2 linked regions of the Pseudorhizobium banfieldiae genome follow. The protein of the gene in region 1 interacts with the protein of each later gene in a pairwise test. Links are inferred from orthologs where the notes say so. Each region holds a gene or a part of one and is shown on either strand. Other genes may lie near its edges. The genes, in order: hfq and rho.

Evidence for each region.
Region 2: the proteins of hfq (region 1) and rho interact in binary tests that used the Escherichia coli proteins (3 or more experiments, as listed by UniProt). The link is inferred for Pseudorhizobium banfieldiae from one-to-one orthologs.

The regions. Positions count from the first base shown.
Region 1 is NZ_FO082820.1:1,575,851-1,586,103, reverse strand. The notes cover bases 2,645-5,374. They hold hfq (RNA chaperone Hfq), read right to left. Parts: upstream 4,266-5,374; coding sequence 4,023-4,265; downstream 2,645-4,022. Other genes in these bases: trkA (Trk system potassium transporter TrkA), read right to left, coding at 5,263-5,374; NT26_RS07835 (D-amino-acid transaminase), read right to left, coding at 4,376-5,239; hflX (GTPase HflX), read right to left, coding at 2,645-3,978. Outside these bases: siroheme synthase CysG, read right to left, coding at 1-303; NT26_RS07860 (deaminase), read left to right, coding at 498-1,076; mazG (nucleoside triphosphate pyrophosphohydrolase), read left to right, coding at 1,099-1,923; NT26_RS07850 (YdeI/OmpD-associated family protein), read right to left, coding at 1,948-2,535; more of hflX, read right to left, coding at 2,608-2,644; more of trkA, read right to left, coding at 5,375-6,639; nitrogen assimilation response regulator NtrX, read right to left, coding at 6,675-8,039; NT26_RS07820 (sensor histidine kinase NtrY-like), read right to left, coding at 8,029-10,253. UniProt on the Escherichia coli protein: RNA chaperone that binds small regulatory RNA (sRNAs) and mRNAs to facilitate mRNA translational regulation in response to envelope stress, environmental stress and changes in metabolite concentrations.
Region 2 is NZ_FO082820.1:3,765,683-3,776,162, reverse strand. What follows is about bases 926-3,882. They hold rho (transcription termination factor Rho), read left to right. Parts: upstream 926-1,749; coding sequence 1,750-3,015; downstream 3,016-3,882. Other genes in these bases: mnmE (tRNA uridine-5-carboxymethylaminomethyl(34) synthesis GTPase MnmE), read left to right, coding at 3,091-3,882; hemJ (protoporphyrinogen oxidase HemJ), read left to right, coding at 1,032-1,574; hemE (uroporphyrinogen decarboxylase), read left to right, coding at 926-1,032. In the rest of the region: more of hemE, read left to right, coding at 1-925; more of mnmE, read left to right, coding at 3,883-4,392; tRNA uridine-5-carboxymethylaminomethyl(34) synthesis enzyme MnmG, read left to right, coding at 4,428-6,302; 16S rRNA (guanine(527)-N(7))-methyltransferase RsmG, read left to right, coding at 6,302-6,916; NT26_RS18220 (ParA family protein), read left to right, coding at 6,938-7,723; NT26_RS18215 (ParB/RepB/Spo0J family partition protein), read left to right, coding at 7,738-8,613; holA (DNA polymerase III subunit delta), read right to left, coding at 8,614-9,654; NT26_RS18205 (hypothetical protein), read right to left, coding at 9,642-10,193; leuS (leucine--tRNA ligase), read right to left, coding at 10,183-10,480. UniProt on the Escherichia coli protein: Facilitates transcription termination by a mechanism that involves Rho binding to the nascent RNA, activation of Rho's RNA-dependent ATPase activity, and release of the mRNA from the DNA template.

The sequences.
Region 1 (10,253 bases):
CGCAGCGCGGGCAGCCGTGACAATGGCCTGATCCTGCTGTTCGTCGCCGGTGGCGGCGAAGACGAGAGCGGCACCGTCCACCTGGTCAGCCGCGAAGGAAGTGGCAATGACGTCAAGCTTGTTTGCTGCGAGATAGTCCCGGTAATCGGGTTCCGGATCCTCGGCATAGGCGACGATGTTTGCATCCGTATTGCGCAGCAGCCGGACCTTGGCGAACGCCTCGTCGCCGTTGCCGAAGACAGCAACGGTCCTACCGCTGACGCGGAAGAATGTCGGGATTGTTGTCAGACGTGTGATGGACATGACGACCTTTTCGAGCTTGGCTTCACAATATCACCCATCGCACCCTGGGACAGAAGAAACCGATATGCGAGTTGCGTGGCGTGCGAACATTTCTGTTCTCGCTCGCCTGCCATCTTGAGTAAAAGCCACCGATACCCGCAGGCGCCGGCGGTGATTCCGCATCCGTCCGGCGGCCCGTCCCTAAGGAAGAAGCCATGTCCCTTGTTGCCCGCCTCCTCAACGTCATTGAGAATGACATCCTGCCGCTGACGGAGGCCGGCGTGGCGGCCGGCAACAAGGTGTTCGGCGCGGCGATCCTTCGCAAGTCGGACCTGTCGCTGGTGCTCGCCGAGACCAACAACGAGATGGAGAACCCGCTCTGGCACGGCGAAGTGCATGCGCTGAAGCGCTTCTACGAACTGGGCGAAAAGCCTCACGCCAAGGACCTGATCTTCCTCTCCACCCATGAACCCTGCACCATGTGCATGTCGGCGATCACCTGGGCGGGCTTCGACAATTTCTACTATTTCTTCAGCCACGAGGATTCGCGCGACGCCTTTGCCATTCCGCATGACCTGAAGATCCTGAACGAAGTCTTCGGCCTTCCACCAGGCGGCTACCGGCGGCAGAACGCCTTCTGGCATTCCCATGCGATAGCGGACCTCGTTGCGGTGGAGGATGAGCCGAGGCGCACGGCCCTGCTTGATCAGTCGCGAAAGATCCGCGCCGCCTATGACCGGCTCTCCGGCACCTATCAGGCCGGCAAGTCCGGCAACGCGATCCCACTCCGCTAAGTCCCGCTCAGGAAGAAACCCCATGGAAGCTTCACGCGACATCTCTCGCCTGATCGAAATCATGAAGGCGCTGCGCGATCCGCAAAGCGGCTGCCCCTGGGACATCGTGCAGACCTTCGAGACGATCAAGCCCTATACGATCGAGGAGGCATACGAGGTGGCCGACGCCATCGAGCGTAAGGACCTCGACGACCTGTGCGAGGAGTTGGGCGACCTCCTGCTGCAGGTCGTCTACCACGCACAGATGGCCGAGGAGGCCGGTGAGTTCTCCTTCGGCGACGTCGTCCATGCTGTGACCCGCAAGATGATCCGCCGCCACCCGCATGTCTTCGCGATCTCGGACGTCGATACGCCAGACGCCGTCAAAGTCCAGTGGGACGAGATAAAGGCGGAGGAAAAGCGCGAGCGCGCCGAGCGGCGGGCACGGCGCGGGATCGAGGAAGACTTCAAGGCCGGTTATCTCGGCAGCGTGCAGCGAAGCCAGCCGGCGCTGACGGAAGCACTGAAGCTGCAGCAGCGGGCGGCGAAGGTCGGCTTCGACTGGTCGGAGGCCGAGCCGATCCTCGACAAGATCGAGGAGGAGATCGGCGAATTGCGCGAGGCGCTCCGCGGCGGACAGAAGGACAAGGTGAAGGACGAACTCGGCGACCTCATCTTCGCCCTGGTCAACATCGGCCGCCACGTCGACGCCGACCCGGAGGATGCGCTACGCGGCACGAACACGAAGTTCCGGAGTCGGTTCAGGCACATCGAGACAGAACTTCAGAAATCAGGCGAGACGCTAGAAGCGGCGCCGCTGGAGCGGATGGAGGAGCTCTGGCAGGCGGCGAAGTCGGGAGAGCGGTAGCCGGAAGACGACTGCGAACCAGCTCTACCGGTCGTGCATCCCTTTGCCCGCCAGGATTCGGCTGCGATGCTTGTCGATGCGTGCGCGACGCGTCTGCGACTGCTTGGCCTGCGAGAAATGGAGGACATAGCCGCGCCGGCGGCCGGGCGTCAGGCCTTCAAAGGCAGCTTGCAGTTCAGGATCCTCCTCAAGGGCGGAGACGAGTTCCTCTGGATAATCGAGATCATCCTTCGGCATGTCGACCTTGGCAGCCGCGCGCTCCAGTTCCATCGCCTCGGAAACAAACGCCCTGATCGTCTTCTCCTGGCCGGCAATCTGCGCGGTGTCGGTGAAGCGGAGGATGCGCGAGGACCGGGAATTTTCTCCGGGTGCGATGAGGATTTTCTCAGGGTCCTTCAGGAGGACGCCCTTGAAGAAGCCGAGCGTGGCCGCATCCTTGAAACCCCACAGCAGCGCGACATTGCCGTCGTCGACGGTGTAGCAGGGGGAGCTCCATTTGAACGTTTCGACTAGCCCGCAGTCCAGGAGGATCTTTCTCAGGGCGAGGAGTTCCTCGTGCCAACGCTCCTGATCGGAGAAGAAGGCATCGATCTTCCGCTCGTCATCGCCCATGGTGCTCCTCCCACCCATGAATAATGTTTTTCAGAACGCTTCAACCGAAGGCATGGGCGACACCGCCGCGGATCACCGCTCCCAGTCTTCCTTCTCGGGTCTCGGGCCGTTGCCAAGCCGGCGCTCGAGCGCTGCCGCTTGGCTTTCGGAGAGCCGCACGTCAAGTTCGACCGAACCGTCCTCCTGGTCTCGGCGCTCGTCGACGATCGCGTTCTCGTAGACCCAGGAGACGAGCGCCAGCTTGTCTGCCGGTATCGCGACCGTGGTTTCGGTCAGCACGCCGGACAGCCGGCGGGCGATCTCTGCCAGCAGCGCATCGACGCCCTCGCCGGTGATCGCCGACACGGCCATGATGTTGTCGCGGCCGCTTGCCCGTTCCGCCATCGCATCATGGGCCTCGGGATCGAGGCGGTCGATCTTGTTCCAGACCTCGATGATCCGCGCCTCCCGCTCCTTCTCGTCGATCCCGAGATCGGACAAGATGCGCATGACGTCTGCAGATTGCGCGGCGTTGTCAGGATCGGACATGTCGCGGACATGCAGGATGAGGTCGGCTTCGAGCACCTCTTCGAGCGTGGCGCGGAAGGCTGCAACAAGGTGGGTCGGCAGATCCGAAATGAAGCCGACGGTATCGGACAGGATGACGGTACGTCCGTGCGGCAGCTTCATGCGGCGCAGCGTCGGATCGAGCGTGGCGAACAGCATGTCCTCGGCGAGAACACCGGCACCGGTGATGCGGTTGAAGAGGGTCGACTTGCCGGCGTTCGTGTAGCCGACGAGGGCAACGATCGGATGCGGCACCTTTCGGCGCTTTGCGCGGTGAAGCTGGCGGGTCCGCACCACCTGCTCCAGTTCGCGTTCGAGCTTGACGATGCGCTCCTGGAGCAGCCGCCGGTCGGCCTCGATCTGCGTTTCACCGGGACCACCCATGAAGCCTGCGCCACCGCGCTGCCGCTCAAGGTGGGTCCAGCTGCGGACAAGGCGACCCTTCTGGTAATTCAGATGGGCGAGATCGACCTGCAGCGTGCCCTCCTTGGTGGAGGCGCGGCGGCCGAAGATTTCCAGGATCAGACCGGTCCGGTCGATGACCTTGGCGTTCCATTCCTTTTCGAGATTGCGCTGCTGTACCGGCGTCAGCGGATGGTCGACGATGACGAGGCCGGCGTCGTGCTGGTCGAGCAGCGCCTTGATCTCGCCGATCTTGCCCGTTCCCATAAGAGTGGCCGGGCGGGGCTGGGAGACCTGCACGATCAGGCCCTGCACGACTTCGAGGTCGATCGCCCGGGCAAGGCCGATGGCCTCCTCAAGGCGTGCCTCCTCCGACCGCTGGGGTGCGGGTGCAGCCTCAGGCTGTGCTGCACGGGAGGCGCGGGCGTTCTTCAGCACCGGCACGAGCACCACGGCGCGCATGTCGTCCCGGCGACGGTCGGTCTCCGGGATCATCGATTCATTCGAGGTGTCGCGATGTTTAATCAGCTACTGTCCTGTCAGGCCGCGTTTTCTTCGCTCTCGAACATCTGCATCGGCTGGCCGGGCATGATGGTAGAGATCGCGTGCTTATACACGAGTTGCGAATGGCCGTCACGGCGCAGGAGAACGCAGAAATTGTCGAAGGAGGTGACAACGCCGGTCAGCTTCACACCGTTGATAAGAAAAATCGTCAAAGAAATCTTTTGCTTACGGACAGTATTAAGAAACAGGTCCTGCAAGTTCTGAGAACGTTCCGCCATAGCGCCGCTTCTTTCTTTTTTGCCGGCATCCTGCCGGGATGATCTGATCACATTTCAGAGAAATACGGGAAGCGCCCTCGTGCTTCCATCCCCCAATGAAATCCTCGTTATCAAATCGGCGTCTTTTCCGCAATGTGCAAAAAGGCACCACGCAGGGCGGCGGCGACGCTGCCCGGATGACCGTTGGCGATGGTCCGTCCGTCGACGGCAACTACCGGCACACACGAGCCCGTCGCCGAGGTGAGGAAGACTTCGCGCGCCGCGAGCATCTCCTCGACCGTGAACTCACGCTCCTCGACGGGGACCGAGAGGCTGGCGGCCACCTCGAGGACTGTCGTGCGGGTGACGCCGCGCAGGATCCCGTGCTCGGCCGGGCGGGTCACCAGCACGCCGTCGGCGCTGACGATCCAGACATTCGAGGAGGCCGCCTCGGTGACCTTGCCCGCGGCATCGACGAAAATGGCGTCCTGGGCGCCGGCATCCTTAGCCTGCTGCTTGACCAGGACATTGGGAAGAAGGCCGACCGTCTTGATGTCGACGCGGTCCCAGCGGTTCTCCGGCACGGTAATCACCTTGATGCCCGTCTCGTAGCGCGCCCGGGCCGGCTGCGGATCGACGGATTTTGCGGTGATGGTCAGCGTCGGGGAAGTGCCGGCGGCCGGGAAATAATGGTCGCGACGGGCGACCCCGCGCGTGACCTGCAGGTAGAAGAGACCGTTCCTGACCCGGTTGCGGCGGAGGACTTCCCTGATGACGAGCTTCAGCGGCTCACGCGCCATCGGACTTGCCATACGCAGTTCGCGGAGAGACCGGTCGAGCCGGTCGAGATGCCGGGTCAGGTCGATGATCAGTCCGTCGCGAACCTCGCAGACCTCGTAGACACCATCTGCGAACTGGAAACCGCGATCCTCGATGTGGATGGCAGCGTCGGAGTGGGGAAGGTAGCGGCCGTTGACATAGGCAATTCTGGACATGGGCTAGCCGATCCGATCGATGCTCAGAAATATTGAATGGAGACGCGGAACATCTGCTCGACATTCTTGACCGCCGCCGCGGTGGAGAACAGCACGACGCGATCATGCGCCTTGATCTTCGTGTCACCGCTTGGGCGGATGACGGTACCGCCGCGATAGATCGCGCCTATGCGGATGCCATCGGGCAGGTCCAGTTCGCGGAAAGGCTTGCCGACCAGCGGTGACGTCTCGAGTGCCTCGGCCTCGATTACCTCCGCCGAGCCCTGTTGCACGGCGTAGACGGAGCGGATGCGTCCCTTGCGAACATGCTGGAGCACACGGGAAATGGTGACGGCGCGCGGGTTGATCTGCGCGTCGATGCCGAGGGACTGCGTGACCTTGTTCAGCGAGGAGCTGTTGATCAGCACGAGGTTCGACTTGCAACCGAGCGACTTGGCCATCACCGCCCCGAGGATGTTGATCTGATCGCTGTTGGTCAGGCTGACGAAGAGGTCCGCGTCCTGGACATCCGCCTGCTGCAGGATGTTCTGGTCGAGGGCTGAGCCATGCAGGACGACCGCGTTGCGCAATTGCTCGGAAATGGCGGCGGCGCGCTCGCGATCGGTCTCGATGATCTTCAGCCTGGTTCTCGGCTGGAGTTGTTCGATGGTGCGTGCGACATAGTGGCCGATGTTGCCCCCGCCGGCGATGATGATGCGGCGCGCTTCCTGTTCCTCATGCCCGAAGAGACCCAGCGTACGACGCACGTGGTCACGCTGGCAGATGACATAGGCGAGATCTCCCGCTTCCAGTTGGTCCGCCGACCGGCTGACGGCCAGCCTGCCATTGCGGTAGATGCCGACAACGGTCGCCATCAGGTCGGGGAAGAGCTGGCTCAACTGCTGGAGCGGCGTGTTGAGGACGGGGCAATCCTCCATGCACTCGATTGCCAGCATGGCAATCGTGTCCTCTGCAAACCGGACGATGTCCGTCGCGCCTGGGAAGGAAATGCGCCGCAGCACCATCTTGCCGACCTCGATCTCCGGCGAGATGGTCACATCGATCGACATGTTCTGGCGGCTGAAGAGATCCGAATATTCCGGTGCCAGATAGCTCTGGGCGCGGATTCGGGCAATCTTGGTGGGGACGCTGAACAGAGCCTGGGCCACCTCGCAGGCGACGATATTGACCTCGTCGTAAAGCGTCACGGCGATGATCATGTCCGCCTGTTCGGCGCCGGCCTTGGCCAAAATGTCGGGATGCGCCCCGTGCCCGACATAGCCCCGCACATCCAGCGTCTCGGTGATCGCGTTCACCAGCGAGGCGGACGTGTCGATGACGGAGACGTCGTTGTCTTCCTGGGACAGGCGCTCGGCAATGCCGTATCCGACCTGCCCCGCTCCGCAAATAATAACTTTCATGGGGTTTCTTTCATGGCTGCAGGCCCGAGACTGGCCTAGACGCCGAGGGACTTGAGCTTGCGATGCAGGGCCGACCGTTCCATGCCGACGAATTCCGCCGTCCGCGAAATGTTGCCGCCGAAGCGGTTGATCTGCGCGATCAGGTAATCGCGTTCGAACATTTCACGGGCCTCGCGGAGCGGCAAGGTCATGATGTGGTGATCGCCCTGGGAGGAAATCTTCGGGAGCATGTCGCCGAGGTCGGTCGGCAGCATGTCGGCCGAGATCACGCTGTCGGGGCTGTCACCTCGCGCCAAGATCATCAGCCGCTCGATATTGTTGCGGAGCTGACGGATATTGCCGGGCCAGTCATGGGCCTGCAGCACCGCCATAGCGTCTTCGCCGATCCGGCGAGTGCGAATGCCGGCCTGTTCAGAAATCTGGCGCATGAACATGTCGACCAGAAAGGGGATGTCCTCGCGCCGCTCGGCCAGCGCCGGGACCTTCACCGGCACGACGGCGAGCCTGTGGTAAAGATCCTCGCGGAAGATGCTCTCGGCGATCAAGCTCTCCAGATTGTAAGCGGTCGATGAGATGATCCGTACGTCCACCTTGACCCGCTTCGAACCTCCGACCCGCTCAAACTGCTGGTCGACGAGGACACGGAGGATCTTATTCTGCGTCTCGCGCGGCATCTCGCCTACTTCGTCGAGATAAAGGATGCCACGATGTGCCTCCTCCAAGGCGCCGATCTTGCGCTGCTGGCCAGGGCCGCCCTCGGTGCCGAAGAGAGCGATCTCCATCCGGTCTGGCGTAATTGTCGCCGCATTCAGGGCAACGAACGGACCGTTGGCGCGGGACGACTTGCGGTGGATCATCCGGGCGACCAGTTCCTTTCCGGAGCCGGACGGGCCGAGAATCATGATGCGGCTGTTGGTCGGCGCGACCTTGTCGATGGTCTGGCGAAGCTGGGACACCGCAACGGAGGTGCCGACGAGTTCCACGGCGTCACCGGTCCGCCGCTTTAGCTCGCTGACCTCGCGCTTCAGCTTCGAGTTCTCCAGCGCCCGCTCGGCGATCAGGATCAGCCGGTCTGCCTTGAACGGCTTTTCGATGAAATCGAAGGCGCCGCGCTTGATCGCCGACACGGCGGTCTCGATGTTGCCGTGACCGGAAATCATCACGACGGGCAGGTCAGGATGCCGGTTCTTGATCTCGTCGAGCAGGGCGAGGCCGTCGAGCTTGGAGCCCTGCATCCAGATGTCGAGAAAGACGAGCCGTGGCACACGATCGGAGATGGCGGCCAGCGCGCTGTCGCTGTCATGCGCCGTCCGGGTCTCGTGACCCTCGTCGGAAAGGATTCCGGAAACGATCTCGCGGATGTCCACCTCGTCGTCCACGACCAGAATATCAGACGCCATATGCGAGTTCCCTATCAGTTTCAGTTCCGGTCCCGCCCGCTACCATGTGCGGCAGCAGGACCCTGATCATGGCACCGCGGCCATGATCGAACTCAGGGGGCGCATCATGCAGTTCAATCTGCCCCCCATGCTCCTCGATGATCTTCTTGACGATGGCCAGGCCAAGTCCCGTGCCCTTTTCGCGCATCGTCATGTACGGCTCCAGAATCTGGTGCCGGTTCTCCGCCGGAAGCCCGCTGCCGTTGTCGATGATGTCGACAACGAAAGTATCGCGGGCCGGTTCGTAGTTCGCCCTGACCCAGACCTTCCGCCCTTCGCGCTCCTGATCGCCCGGCACGGCCTCAATGGCTTCCACCGCATTCTTGACGAGGTTGCCGAAGGCCTGGCCGAGCATGCGCGCGTCGAACATTCCGACCAGGGGCTCGTCGCCCAGTTCCCGCAGAAACTCCACGTGGGTGGTACCCATTTCCCTCAGGAAGACCGCATCGCGCAGAATGTCGCGCAGATCCGTCTGCTCCTTCGCCGGCTTCGGCATCCGAGCAAAGGAGGAAAATTCGTCCACCATGCGTCCGATATCCCCCACCTGGCGCACGATCGTGTCCGTGCACTGGTCGAAGACCGCCCGGTCATCGTCGGCGATCTGCTTGCCGTAGCGGCGCTTCAAGCGCTCGGCCGAAAGCTGGATCGGCGTCAGCGGATTCTTGATCTCGTGCGCGATCCGACGCGCCACATCTGCCCAGGCGGTCGACCGCTGGGCGATGACGAGGTCGGTGATGTCGTCGAGCGTAATGACATAGGAATCGCGAGAGGTGCTCTGCTCTTCCCGCGTCACCTGGACGCTCAGCGTCCGCTCCTTGCCGCCCCGCATCAGGTTGACCTGCTTGCGGAAGTCGTTACGGGCGCGGGAGGCAGCCTCCGAAAGGACGCTGTCGATCTCCGGCACGACTTCGGAGAGATTGCGCCCGATCAACCGCTCGGCCGACAGACCCAGGAACGCCTCAGCGGACGGATTGACGATGGTGATCCGCCGGTCGTCCTCGACGCCAATGACGGCAGCGGTCACGCCCGAGAGAACCGCCTCGATGAACCGCCGGCGATCGTCCACCTCATCCTTGGCCTCGAGGATCTCGTCGCGCTGGCTGCGAATCTCGGAAATCATCTTGTTGAAGGTGCGCGACAGGCTGCCGACATCGCCATCGGCCGCCCGTACCGGAACGACCACGTTCAAGTCTCCCGTGGCGACGCTGTCGGCTGCGCTGATCAGAAGCCGGATGGGACGAACGATCCGGTCGGCAACGGCGATGGCTGTCCATATGGCCGCCAGGAGGACGATCAATGCGAATCCGAGATAGACGATCGCAAACGCGAACTGCAGCGATGCCCGGCCGGCCTCCATGGCCTGGTATTCGGCCGTATTGTCCTCCATCAGGCGCATCGCGGCCATGACCTTCGGATCAACGGCGCGAATGGTGTAGAGGAATGTCCCCGGAAACGCATCCAGCTTGATGATGGCGCCGACGAGATTGGTGACGCCCGGCGGGATCAGCGTCGGCTGCCCTGCGGCCGCCTTTTCCAAAGCATCCTTGGGTATGGCCGGGAGCGGGCGCTCCGTCGAGATGTCGGCCTGGGCGATCGCCGCCCCGTCCTCCCGAACGAGGAAGGCGCCCAGGAGCCCCCTGCCGCGTGCCTGGCGGGTCATCAGGTCGACGAAGCCGGTGCGGTCCAGATAGAAGGTGGCGCGATTGCGCTCGAGGTCATTGGCCATCGAAACCGTCTGACCCTGCAGGTAGCTCGCATTCTCCATCATGTAGGCCTGCGCCACCTCGGTGGAGGACCGGACAATAGATTGCGTGCGGATGGAGAACCAGCGGTCGAGGCCCGCGCTCAGCGTGATGCTCGCGAACAGTGCCACAAGCACCGCAGGCGTGATCGCCACGATCGAGAAAAGCGCAACGACACGGATGTGAAGACGGGCGGCCGCCCGTCCCCGGTTGCGCGCTCTCAGGAGCCGGCTGAGCTCCCGACCAATGAGATAGAGAAGGCCGACAACGAAGATGCCGTTGAGAACGGCGGAGGCGATGACCACCGGCGTGGTGGGGGCGATCGGCGTAAGGCCGAGCAGGACGAAGAGCGTCAGGATAGCGCAGAGAAGCGCCCCGCCGGCAAGCAGGAGGCCCGGCAATGCGAAGGATGCGCGACGGTCCTGGGCATCAA
Region 2 (10,480 bases), 2.2 Mb from region 1 along the record:
CCCGGCCCATCCCGGAAGATTGTCGACGTGCTGGAAGGCAAAACGGTCACGCCTCCTCCCATCTGGCTTATGAGGCAGGCAGGCCGTTACCTCCCCGAGTACCGGGAAACGAGAGCGAAGGCGGGAAGCTTCCTGGATCTCTGTTATTCTCCGGACTATGCGGTCGAGGTAACCTTGCAGCCGATCCGCAGATACGGTTTCGACGCGGCAATCCTGTTTTCCGACATCCTTGTCATTCCGGATGTCTTGAAACGTAATGTCCGCTTCGTGCAGGGCGAGGGGCCGCAGATGGACCCAATCGATGTCGCAGGCATTGAGAAGCTGGATGCGGAGGGTGTGCTCTCGCATCTTGCCCCTGTGCTTGAAACCGTCCGCCGCCTTCGCCGCGAGCTTCCGGAGGAGACGACGCTTCTGGGTTTTTGTGGTGCGCCATGGACGGTGGCGACCTACATGATCGCGGGTCATGGGACGCCGGACCAGGCGCCGGCGCGGCTATTCGCCTACCGCAATCCGGACCTGTTTCTGCGGCTTCTGGATTTTCTTGCCGATGTTTCGGCGGAGTACCTGATCGCGCAGATCGATGCCGGTGCGGATGCGGTGCAGATCTTCGACTCGTGGGCGGGAGTTCTCGGTGAGCGTGAGTTTAAAGCCTATGCAGTTCGGCCGGTGGCGCGCATGATCCGGACCGTGAGAGCAGCGCGTCCTGGGGCTAGGATCATTGCCTTCGCCAAAGGCGCGGGCATGAACTTGAGGTCTTATCGTCAGGATACCGATGCGAATGCCATTGGTCTTGACTGGAGCGTTCCCCTCTCCTTTGCCGTGGAGTTGCAGAAGGATGGTCCCATACAGGGAAATCTAGATCCTATGCGGGTTGTCGCGGGGGGGCAGGCCCTTGAGGAGGGTATCGATGCTATCCTGCAGGCACTCGGAAATGGACCGCTGATTTTCAATCTCGGCCACGGCATTACGCCGGAGGCGGATCCCGCGCATGTGAGCGATCTGGTCCGTCGGGTCCGCGGATACATGCCATGATGGATGTGGATCGGCAAACGAGTGAAGCTGCCGGACGGAGAGCGTCACGGAAAGCCTTTGTCGCGATCGGCGTCTTCGTCGCGCTGATCGCAGTCCTTTATGTTCTTCAGCCGGACAGTTTCGGGCTTTGGATGAAGGCCCTGCACATCATTGCGGTGATCTCGTGGATGGCAGGCCTGTTCTACCTTCCGCGGCTGTTCATCTACCATACGGACGCCGAAGTGGGTTCCGTCCAGTCGGAAACCTTCAAGGTGATGGAGCGTCGCCTGCTGAAGGTGATCATGAACCCGGCGATGATGATCACCTGGCTGCTGGGCCTCTACCTCGCCTGGGAGAGCTTTGCCTTCCAGGGAGGTTGGCTGCACGCCAAGATCGCGCTGGTGGTTCTCCTGACGGTGGTGCACGTCATGTTCAGCCGCGCAGTGCGTGCCTTCGCCGCCGACGGGCCACGTCGGACTGCTCGTTACTGGCGAATGATGAACGAGGCGCCTACCCTGTTGATGATCGCGATCGTCATCCTGGTCGTGGTCAAGCCCTTCTGATTGCGGTTTCTGCCGCTACCTGTACGTTTCCCCTTGCGAGGGCCGGCATGACTCGCTATTTTCCTGCCATCTCATCTCGTGGCATGCTTGTAATCCCACTCCTCCCCGGAAACCTCCGCGGCGAGATTTTCACCGGCACGCCCTTTTCCCTCATCGCCTCTAACGTGGTCCCTTCATGGCTGAAATGAAGCTTCAAGAACTCAAGAGCAAGTCGCCAACCGACCTGCTGACCTTTGCCGAATCGCTCGAGGTCGAGAACGCCAGCACGATGCGCAAGCAGGAGCTTATGTTCGCGATCCTGAAGGTTCTGGCCAGCCAGGATGTTGAAATCATCGGCGAAGGCGTGGTGGAAGTCCTGCAGGATGGCTTTGGCTTCCTTCGCTCCGCGAACGCTAACTATCTTCCTGGCCCGGATGACATCTACATTTCACCCTCCCAGATCCGCCGGTTTTCGCTGAAGACGGGCGATACTGTCGAAGGGCCGATCCGGGGCCCGAAGGAAGGCGAGCGGTATTTCGCGCTTCTGAAGGTCAACACGATCAATTTCGATGATCCGGAGAAGATCCGTCACAAGGTCCACTTCGACAACCTGACACCGCTCTATCCCAATGAGCGGTTCAAGATGGAACTCGATGTCCCGACGTCAAAGGATCTGTCAGCGCGTGTGATCGATCTCGTGGCACCGCTCGGCAAGGGTCAGCGCGGCTTGATCGTTGCCCCGCCGCGAACAGGTAAGACGGTGCTGTTGCAGAACATCGCGCATTCCATCACCGCCAACCATCCGGAATGCTATCTGATCGTCCTCCTCATCGACGAGCGTCCGGAAGAAGTGACGGACATGCAGAGATCGGTCCGGGGCGAGGTTGTCTCCTCCACCTTCGATGAGCCGGCTGTGCGCCACGTTCAGGTTGCCGAAATGGTAATCGAGAAGGCAAAGCGCCTTGTGGAACACGGTCGCGACGTCGTCATCCTGCTGGATTCGATCACCCGTCTCGGCCGCGCCTACAACACCGTGGTACCGTCATCCGGCAAGGTGTTGACCGGTGGTGTCGACGCCAACGCGCTGCAGCGCCCGAAGCGTTTCTTTGGTGCCGCTCGCAACATTGAGGAAGGTGGATCGCTGACGATCATCGCGACGGCGCTGATCGACACCGGCAGCCGCATGGATGAAGTCATCTTCGAAGAGTTCAAGGGAACCGGCAACTCCGAAATCGTCCTGGACCGCAAGGTTGCCGACAAGCGCATCTTCCCTGCCATGGACATTCTCAAGTCCGGTACACGCAAGGAAGATCTCCTCGTGCCGCGCCAGGATCTGCAGAAGATCTTCGTGCTTCGCCGTATCCTTGCGCCTATGGGCACGACCGATGCGATCGAGTTCCTTATCGACAAGCTGAAGCAGACGAAGAACAACGGCGATTTCTTCGACTCGATGAACACTTAATCATTAGCCGGATTCACGCTACAAAAGCGCTCGGCCCGGCCGGGCGCTTTTGGCTTTCCGGTCGAGGCAGCAAGGATGAGTGGCACGACAGATACGATCTTCGCGCTTTCCAGCGGTAGCTTGCCGGCGGGTGTCGCTGTCCTGCGTATCAGTGGCCCGGCGGCATTCCCTGCATTGATGCGACTGACAGGAGGGAGGCAACCTCCCCCACGCAAGGCGGCACTCCGGAGGATACTGGATCGGGAAGAGCAACTGATCGACGAAGCGCTCGTCTTGACCTTTCCAGCACCGCATTCCTTCACCGGCGAGGACGTCGTCGAACTCCAACTGCATGGAAGCAGAGCGGTGGTAAACGCTGTCTACTCGCAACTTGCGGCGTTACCCGGCTTCAGGTTGGCGGAAGCGGGTGAGTTTTCGCGCAGGGCCTTCGAGAACGGCCGTTTAGACCTGGTGGAGGCGGAAGGCCTGGCGGAGCTGATCGCGACAGAGACTGAGATGCAACGTCGCCTAGCAGTGGAACAGAGCTTCGGTCGGCAGTCTCATTTGTATGAGGACTGGGCCCGCAGGCTGACCCATGCACGAGCCATGATCGAAGCAGAACTCGATTTCGCCGACGAAGACGATGTGCCCGGTTCCGTTGGAGAACGCGTCACGGCGGACATCGCCGCAGTTCGCACCGAATTGGAGAAGCATCTGGAATCGGCAAAAGGGGGGGAGATCATTCGTGATGGTTTCAAGGTCGCGATCGTCGGGCCGCCGAATTCGGGAAAATCGAGCCTGCTGAACTACCTGGCGCAGCGAGACGTGGCGATCGTCACCGATTTGGCGGGAACTACCCGCGATGTGTTGCACGTTGATCTTGATCTCGAGGGATATCTGGTGCGCGTGTTTGATACGGCGGGTATCCGCGAATCCTCAGACGTAATCGAGCAAGAGGGGATCCGCCGAGCCCGGCAGTTGATCGACACGGCAGATCTCGTTCTGTACCTGGAGGAAATTGGTTCGGAGCCTTTGCAGGCTCCTCTATCACCGCATGCGCTCCGTGTCGGGACAAAGCTCGACATTCACCGGCGGGCGCCTAGCTATGATATATACCTGTCGACCGTGACGGGTGAAGGAGTAGGCTCACTTCGCAAGGCTATCGTTAGCCGGATTCAGTCCGCTTGGGACGGCTCGGTTGCACCGATGCGCGGCCGTCAGGTGGCGTTGCTGCAAGATACTTCCCTTCATCTCCGATCAGCGCTAGACGAAACCGAGCTGGAGCTGCGGGCAGAGCATCTGCGGGGAGCAGCGACCGCTTTGGGACGAATTACGGGCCAGGTGGACGTGGAGCAGCTACTCAACGTCATATTTTCACAGTTTTGTATCGGCAAGTAACGTGATTCACGTGAAACACTCACCGCAGGTGGACCATGAACAAGCGATATGACGTGATTGTAATTGGCGGAGGCCACGCCGGTTGCGAGGCGGCCAGCGCCGCAGCACGGACGGGAGCGCGGACGGCGCTTGTGACCCATCGCCGAGACACTATCGGCGTGATGTCCTGCAATCCCGCTATTGGCGGCCTCGGCAAAGGCCATCTGGTTCGGGAAGTGGATGCGCTGGATGGCCTGATGGGTCGCGTCGCAGACGCAGCCGGTATCCAGTTTCGCATGCTGAATCGGCGCAAGGGCCCGGCTGTTCGTGGGCCGCGTACCCAGGCTGATCGGAGGCTATATCGTGAAGGAATGCAGCGCGAGATTTTCAATCATGTCAATCTTGATGTGGTCGAAGGCGATGTTTTCGATCTGGACGTCACGGAAGGGAAAGTTGCGGGCGTGATCCTCTCGGATGGTCGACGGTACGCATGTGTGGCGGCCGTTCTGACAACCGGCACCTTCCTGCGCGGCCTTATCCATATCGGATCTGAACGCTTTCCGGCGGGGCGAATGGGCGAAGGACCGTCAGTGGGGCTATCCGCAACCCTCGAACAACTCGGCTTACGCCTTGGGCGACTTAAGACCGGCACGCCGGCCCGGCTTGATGGAACCACAATCGACTGGGATGGTATCGGGCGCCAGGAAGCAGATAAAGATCCGGTCCCGTTCTCGTTCCTCACGGAGGCCATAACGACGCCACAGATTGCCTGCGGTATCACCCGGACGACCAGCGTCACTCATCGGATTATCGAAGAGAACATTCACCGATCCGCTATGTACTCTGGCCAGATCGAAGGCGTTGGCCCACGTTACTGCCCCTCAATTGAAGACAAAATCGTCCGCTTCGGCGAACGAGACGGTCATCAGATTTTCCTGGAGCCAGAGGGTCTCGATGATGATACCGTTTACCCTAACGGCATTTCCACCTCCCTGCCCGCTGACGTACAGGAAGCGTTCATCCATAGCATACCGGGGCTCGAACACGCTCGGATCCTGCAGCCGGGCTACGCCATTGAATACGACCACGTCGACCCTCGAGAACTCTCTTCATCTCTGCAACTCCGCAAGATGCCCGGCCTTTTCCTTGCCGGGCAGATCAACGGAACCACAGGATATGAGGAAGCCGCCGCGCAGGGGCTTGTAGCGGGCCTCAATGCCGCTCGTCTTGCAGGTGATCAAGATACGTATACCTTCAGCCGTTCCAGCTCCTATATCGGCGTCATGATCGACGATCTGACCAGCCGAGGGGTTACCGAGCCCTATAGGATGTTCACCTCGCGCGCCGAATACCGGCTGTCGCTCCGAGCAGATAATGCTGATGAGCGGCTCACGCCGGTAGGCGTTGAGCTCGGGCTGGTTTCGACAGTAAGAAGGGAACGGTTTGAGAGGTACGAGAACGACCTTGAGGATTGGCGGGGTCAGCTGACGAGTGTTTCGGTAACGCCAAACGAGGCGGAACGATTCGGCATTAGTCTTAACCGGGATGGACAACGCCGCACGGCCATAGACCTTCTTGCGTATCCTGATATCGATCCGGAGAAGATCCGCGCGATTTGGCCGGAACTCCGCGCGATGTCGGAACGCACCGCAGCTGCTCTCAAGATCGAAGCCGGTTATGCAGTTTATCTCGAGAGGCAGGAGAGCGACGTTCTGGCTCTTCGGCGTGACGAGGGGGTGTCCATACCACCGGACTTTGACTACCAAGTACTGTCTGGTCTCTCCAATGAGTTAAAGACGAAGCTTTCGAGCCTGAGACCAGCGAATCTGGCCCATGCTTCTCGAATTGAGGGAATGACTCCAGCCGCATCCGCCCTGCTCCTCGCCAATCTTCGTAGGCAGGAGAGAGAGCATAAGGAACGCGTATCGTAATGTTGTTGAACGGCAGGCCTGTTTCACGTGAAACGCATCAGCGGCTAGAGCATTTCGCAGAGCTTTTCCAAAAATGGGCGAAGCGCATCAACCTCGTTGCACCATCGACCCTGGAGGAAGTCTGGAGCCGTCACATCGAGGACAGTGCTCAGGTGTTTCAGATCCACCCGCAGCCAGCTGAATGGATCGATCTCGGCTCCGGCGGTGGTTTCCCTGGCATCGTGACGGCCATATTGCTTGCTGAGGCAAATGATGGCTTCGTGCATCTGGTTGAAAGCAATCAGAAGAAGGCAGCGTTCCTACGGGTGGCGCTGATGGAGTGCGGGGCGAGGGGCTCTGTATACCCCGGCCGGATCGAAGAGGCTCAAACGAAGATTGCCCATTGCGACATGATTTCCGCACGAGCATTGGCCGAGCTCAACCTGCTGTTTCGCTACTCCTCCCCCTGGATGGTCGGAAAATCCTGCCGTGCCCTTCTCCACAAAGGCCGGGATTACCAGCGCGAGGTAGAGAAAGCGCGTAGCGACTGGGACTTTGATCTGGTAATACATACCAGCGCCGTCGAGAACGACTCAGTGATCCTCGAAATCAGCGGACTCCGGCCAAAGGTTTGATCTAGCCTCGTCAGGTGCGGCATGACTAACGGCAATCGTATCATCACAATCGCCAACCAAAAGGGTGGGGTGGGCAAGACCACGACTGCCATCAACCTCGCCACGGCGCTTGCAGCCATAGGCGAAACCGTCTTGATCATCGACCTGGACCCACAGGGGAATGCAAGTACCGGCCTTGGAATCGATCGAAGAGATCGGGAATTGTCATCCTACGACCTTCTGATGGGTACTCATTCCGTCGAACAGACCGTCCTGCCGACGGCTGTGCCCAACCTTTCTATCGTGCCCTCAACCATGGATCTCCTCGGGCTTGAGATGGAGATATCGCAAGAAGCTGATCGGGTGTTCAGGCTCAAGCGGTCGCTCTCGGCCGCGATGCCTTATACATATATCATCGTCGATTGCCCCCCGTCGTTCAACCTGCTGACCATGAACGCCATGGCCGCAGCGCAATCCGTCCTTGTGCCGCTGCAGTGCGAGTTCTTTGCGCTCGAGGGCTTGAGCCAGCTACTCGAGACGGTGAATCAGGTTCGTCAGACGGTTAATCCCGCGCTCGACATCCAGGGCATCGTGCTCACCATGTTCGACTCCCGGAACAATCTGGCGCAGCAGGTGGTGAACGATGTGCGCACCTATCTCGGGGACAAGGTCTACCATACGCTGATCCCGCGCAATGTCCGTGTTTCCGAAGCTCCCAGCTACGGAAAACCCGCGATCCTCTATGATCTGAAATGCGCCGGCAGTCAGGCGTATCTGCAGCTGGCGTCGGAAGTGATTCAGCGTGAGCGTCGGCGAAAAGCGGCGTAACGAAAGGACCAAGTATGAGTGATGATCTTTCGAAGCGTCGCCTTGGCAGGGGTCTTGCTGCACTGATCGGTCAGATGGATCAGCCGCTGCCAGTCGACGCCGCCCCAAAGGAGATCAGTGCCGACCGGATGGTCCCGATAGAACATGTCAGCCGAAATCCGCGAAATCCGCGGCGCCAGTTCGATGAGGCGGAGCTCCAGGATCTCGCCAGTTCGGTCAGCCAGCATGGGATCGTTCAGCCCGTGGTCGTCCGGCCGGTCGGCGACCGATATGAGATTATCGCTGGAGAGCGGCGTTGGCGCGCTGCACAGCTCGCTGGGCTTCACGAGATTCCCGTCATTGTCAGGGACGTCGATGACCGGACGGCCTTGGAGATCGCGATCGTCGAGAACGTCCAGCGTGCCGACCTCAATCCTCTGGAAGAGGCGTTAGGTTACGATCAACTGATCGCGGAATACGGCTATACCCAGAATGACCTCGGCGGGATCATCGGCAAAAGCCGCAGCCATGTGGCCAACAGCCTCAGGCTCCTGAAGCTCCCAGAGCCTGTCCGTGACATGCTCGCCTCCGGCGAATTGTCTGCCGGCCATGCTAGGGCCCTTGTCACGACATCCAATCCGGTTTCCCTAGCTCGTACGATCGTCGCAAAGGGAATGTCGGTTCGGGATGCGGAGCGGCTGGCCCAGAACGACATCAAGGCACAGTCTGAGCCCAATCAATCCAAGGTAGAGAAAAAGGACTCCGATACACTTGCACTGGAGCGGACGTTGTCGGACTCGCTTGGTCTGGATGTCAGGATCAACCACAAGGGCGGGCCTGGCCAGATCCGCATCAATTATCGGACGCTCGATCAACTGGAAGAGATCTGCCGACTCTTGGAACGGCGCTGATCATCTCTGCTGACGAGCAGATTGCAGCGCAACCGCCATAAGCGTTTGAAACGCGATGCTCTGCTCCAAGCTTTGCCTTTGGCGAGATTGCAGGATCGCAGACTGGAGGCGGTGTCCCTCTCGAGACAGCGCTTCCGTGCGCCAGCGTCCGAGCGCCCTTTCGATCAGCGGCTTGCGCTTGAAGTGGATGTGCCGCCCGAGCGTCATCATGACCTGAGATGCCTGGACTTTCTTGTCGTCCATTTCGGTGCGCATGAGTTCCATCATCTGGAACTGCTTGAGACAGGATTGCAGGACGAGAAATACCGGTGTCCGCGAGGTTTCGATCTTCTGCAGCGCATGGCGGAGCGCTACCAGGTCACCTGTAAGGACCGCGTCGACCGCCTCATCCGGTGAAACGCCACTCGCATCACCGATGATCGCAGTTACGTCCTCCTCCTCGACCATGACCTTGCCGCGGCAGTAGAGCGCGAGTTTCCGGACCTCGTTACGCGACGCCACGCGGTCGCCGCCCAGCAAATCGAGCAGCTGATGCCGTGCTGCAGGCGAGATCGACAGGCCATCCTCCGCGAGCAACGTATCGATGAGGGCGTTCAGCGCCTTGACGTCGTCGGGGTAGCAGGGTGTTATCGCGATCGTCTTTGCAGGCTCTGCAATCTTCCGCAAGCCGCTGCCCTTCTTGAGGTCGGCTGCCTCGATAATCAGGGCATTGGCGGGGGGACTCCCCTCAGCAAGAACAGCGAGAGCATCGACCACCGCCTTCTCGTTGGCGGCATTTCGAAGCCAGACGAGCTTTTTGTCGCCGAAGAGACCAAGGGAGTTTACTTCGTCAAGCAGGCGGCCCGGATCGCTTTGCAGGTCCGACACGTCAAGCTTTAGCGTCGCGAAGGGATCCTCCTGAGCGATGCCAGTTTTGCGGGCGAGCAGGGCAGCACGCTCGGATACAAGGCCGCGATCCGGGCCGTAGATGACGAACACACGATAGAGTTCATGCGCCTTTTCGGCGAAATGATCGAACTCGTGTGACTTTATTTCTGCCATGTCACCTGCGGTGGTGGCTGGTTTGCCAAGGCAATGGCGAGATCGGCGCGGATGAACTCGGCCACCTCTCGTGCTGCCCGGTTTTCCGCATCCCGAACAGAGCGGAGTTCCGCAAACTCCTGGCGCGAGACGTCCAGCAGCGCAGTGGCCGTCCTGCTGCCTCTCTTGAGGATCTCTCCATCAGAAACGCGGGACAAGGTGTAGGATCCTGCCACGATGACACGCCCTGGCTGAAGCTGGCCCGCGTCTTCATCGTCTAGGATATCACTGTAGCTCGACGAAACACTCAGCTCTACCTGATACGAGGGGTTGGCTGCTTCCCCACTGCCTCTAGATGTGAGGAAGACGAGATGGTTTCGAACAACCTGCCCTACCCGCGTTCCAGCGTCGGAGAAGCCGACACCTGCAAGCGCGGCGCCGCTGCCGGACGCTTCACCATAGAGCGGACGCACCTGACATGCGGCCAACCCGGCCACAAGGATGATGCCCGAAACGACGGCGCCGATCAGGCGAAGGGTGCGGAGGGTGTCAGACGACAATGTTTACGATCCTTTGTGGAACGACAATGATCTTCTTCGGCTGCCGGCCATCCAGGGCGGAGCGCACGGCACCTAACTGCAGAACCGCTGCCTGGACGGCATCTTGGTCTGCGTCACGGACGATTGTCAATTCGGCCCGCTTCTTGCCGTTGATCTGCACCGGAAGCATGATCTCGTTCTCGACCACCAGTGCATCATCATAGCGTGGCCATGCAGCCTGCGCTAGCATTCGTCCGTTGCCGAGCGCTGCCCAGCACTCCTCCGCCAAGTGTGGTGTCATTGGCGCG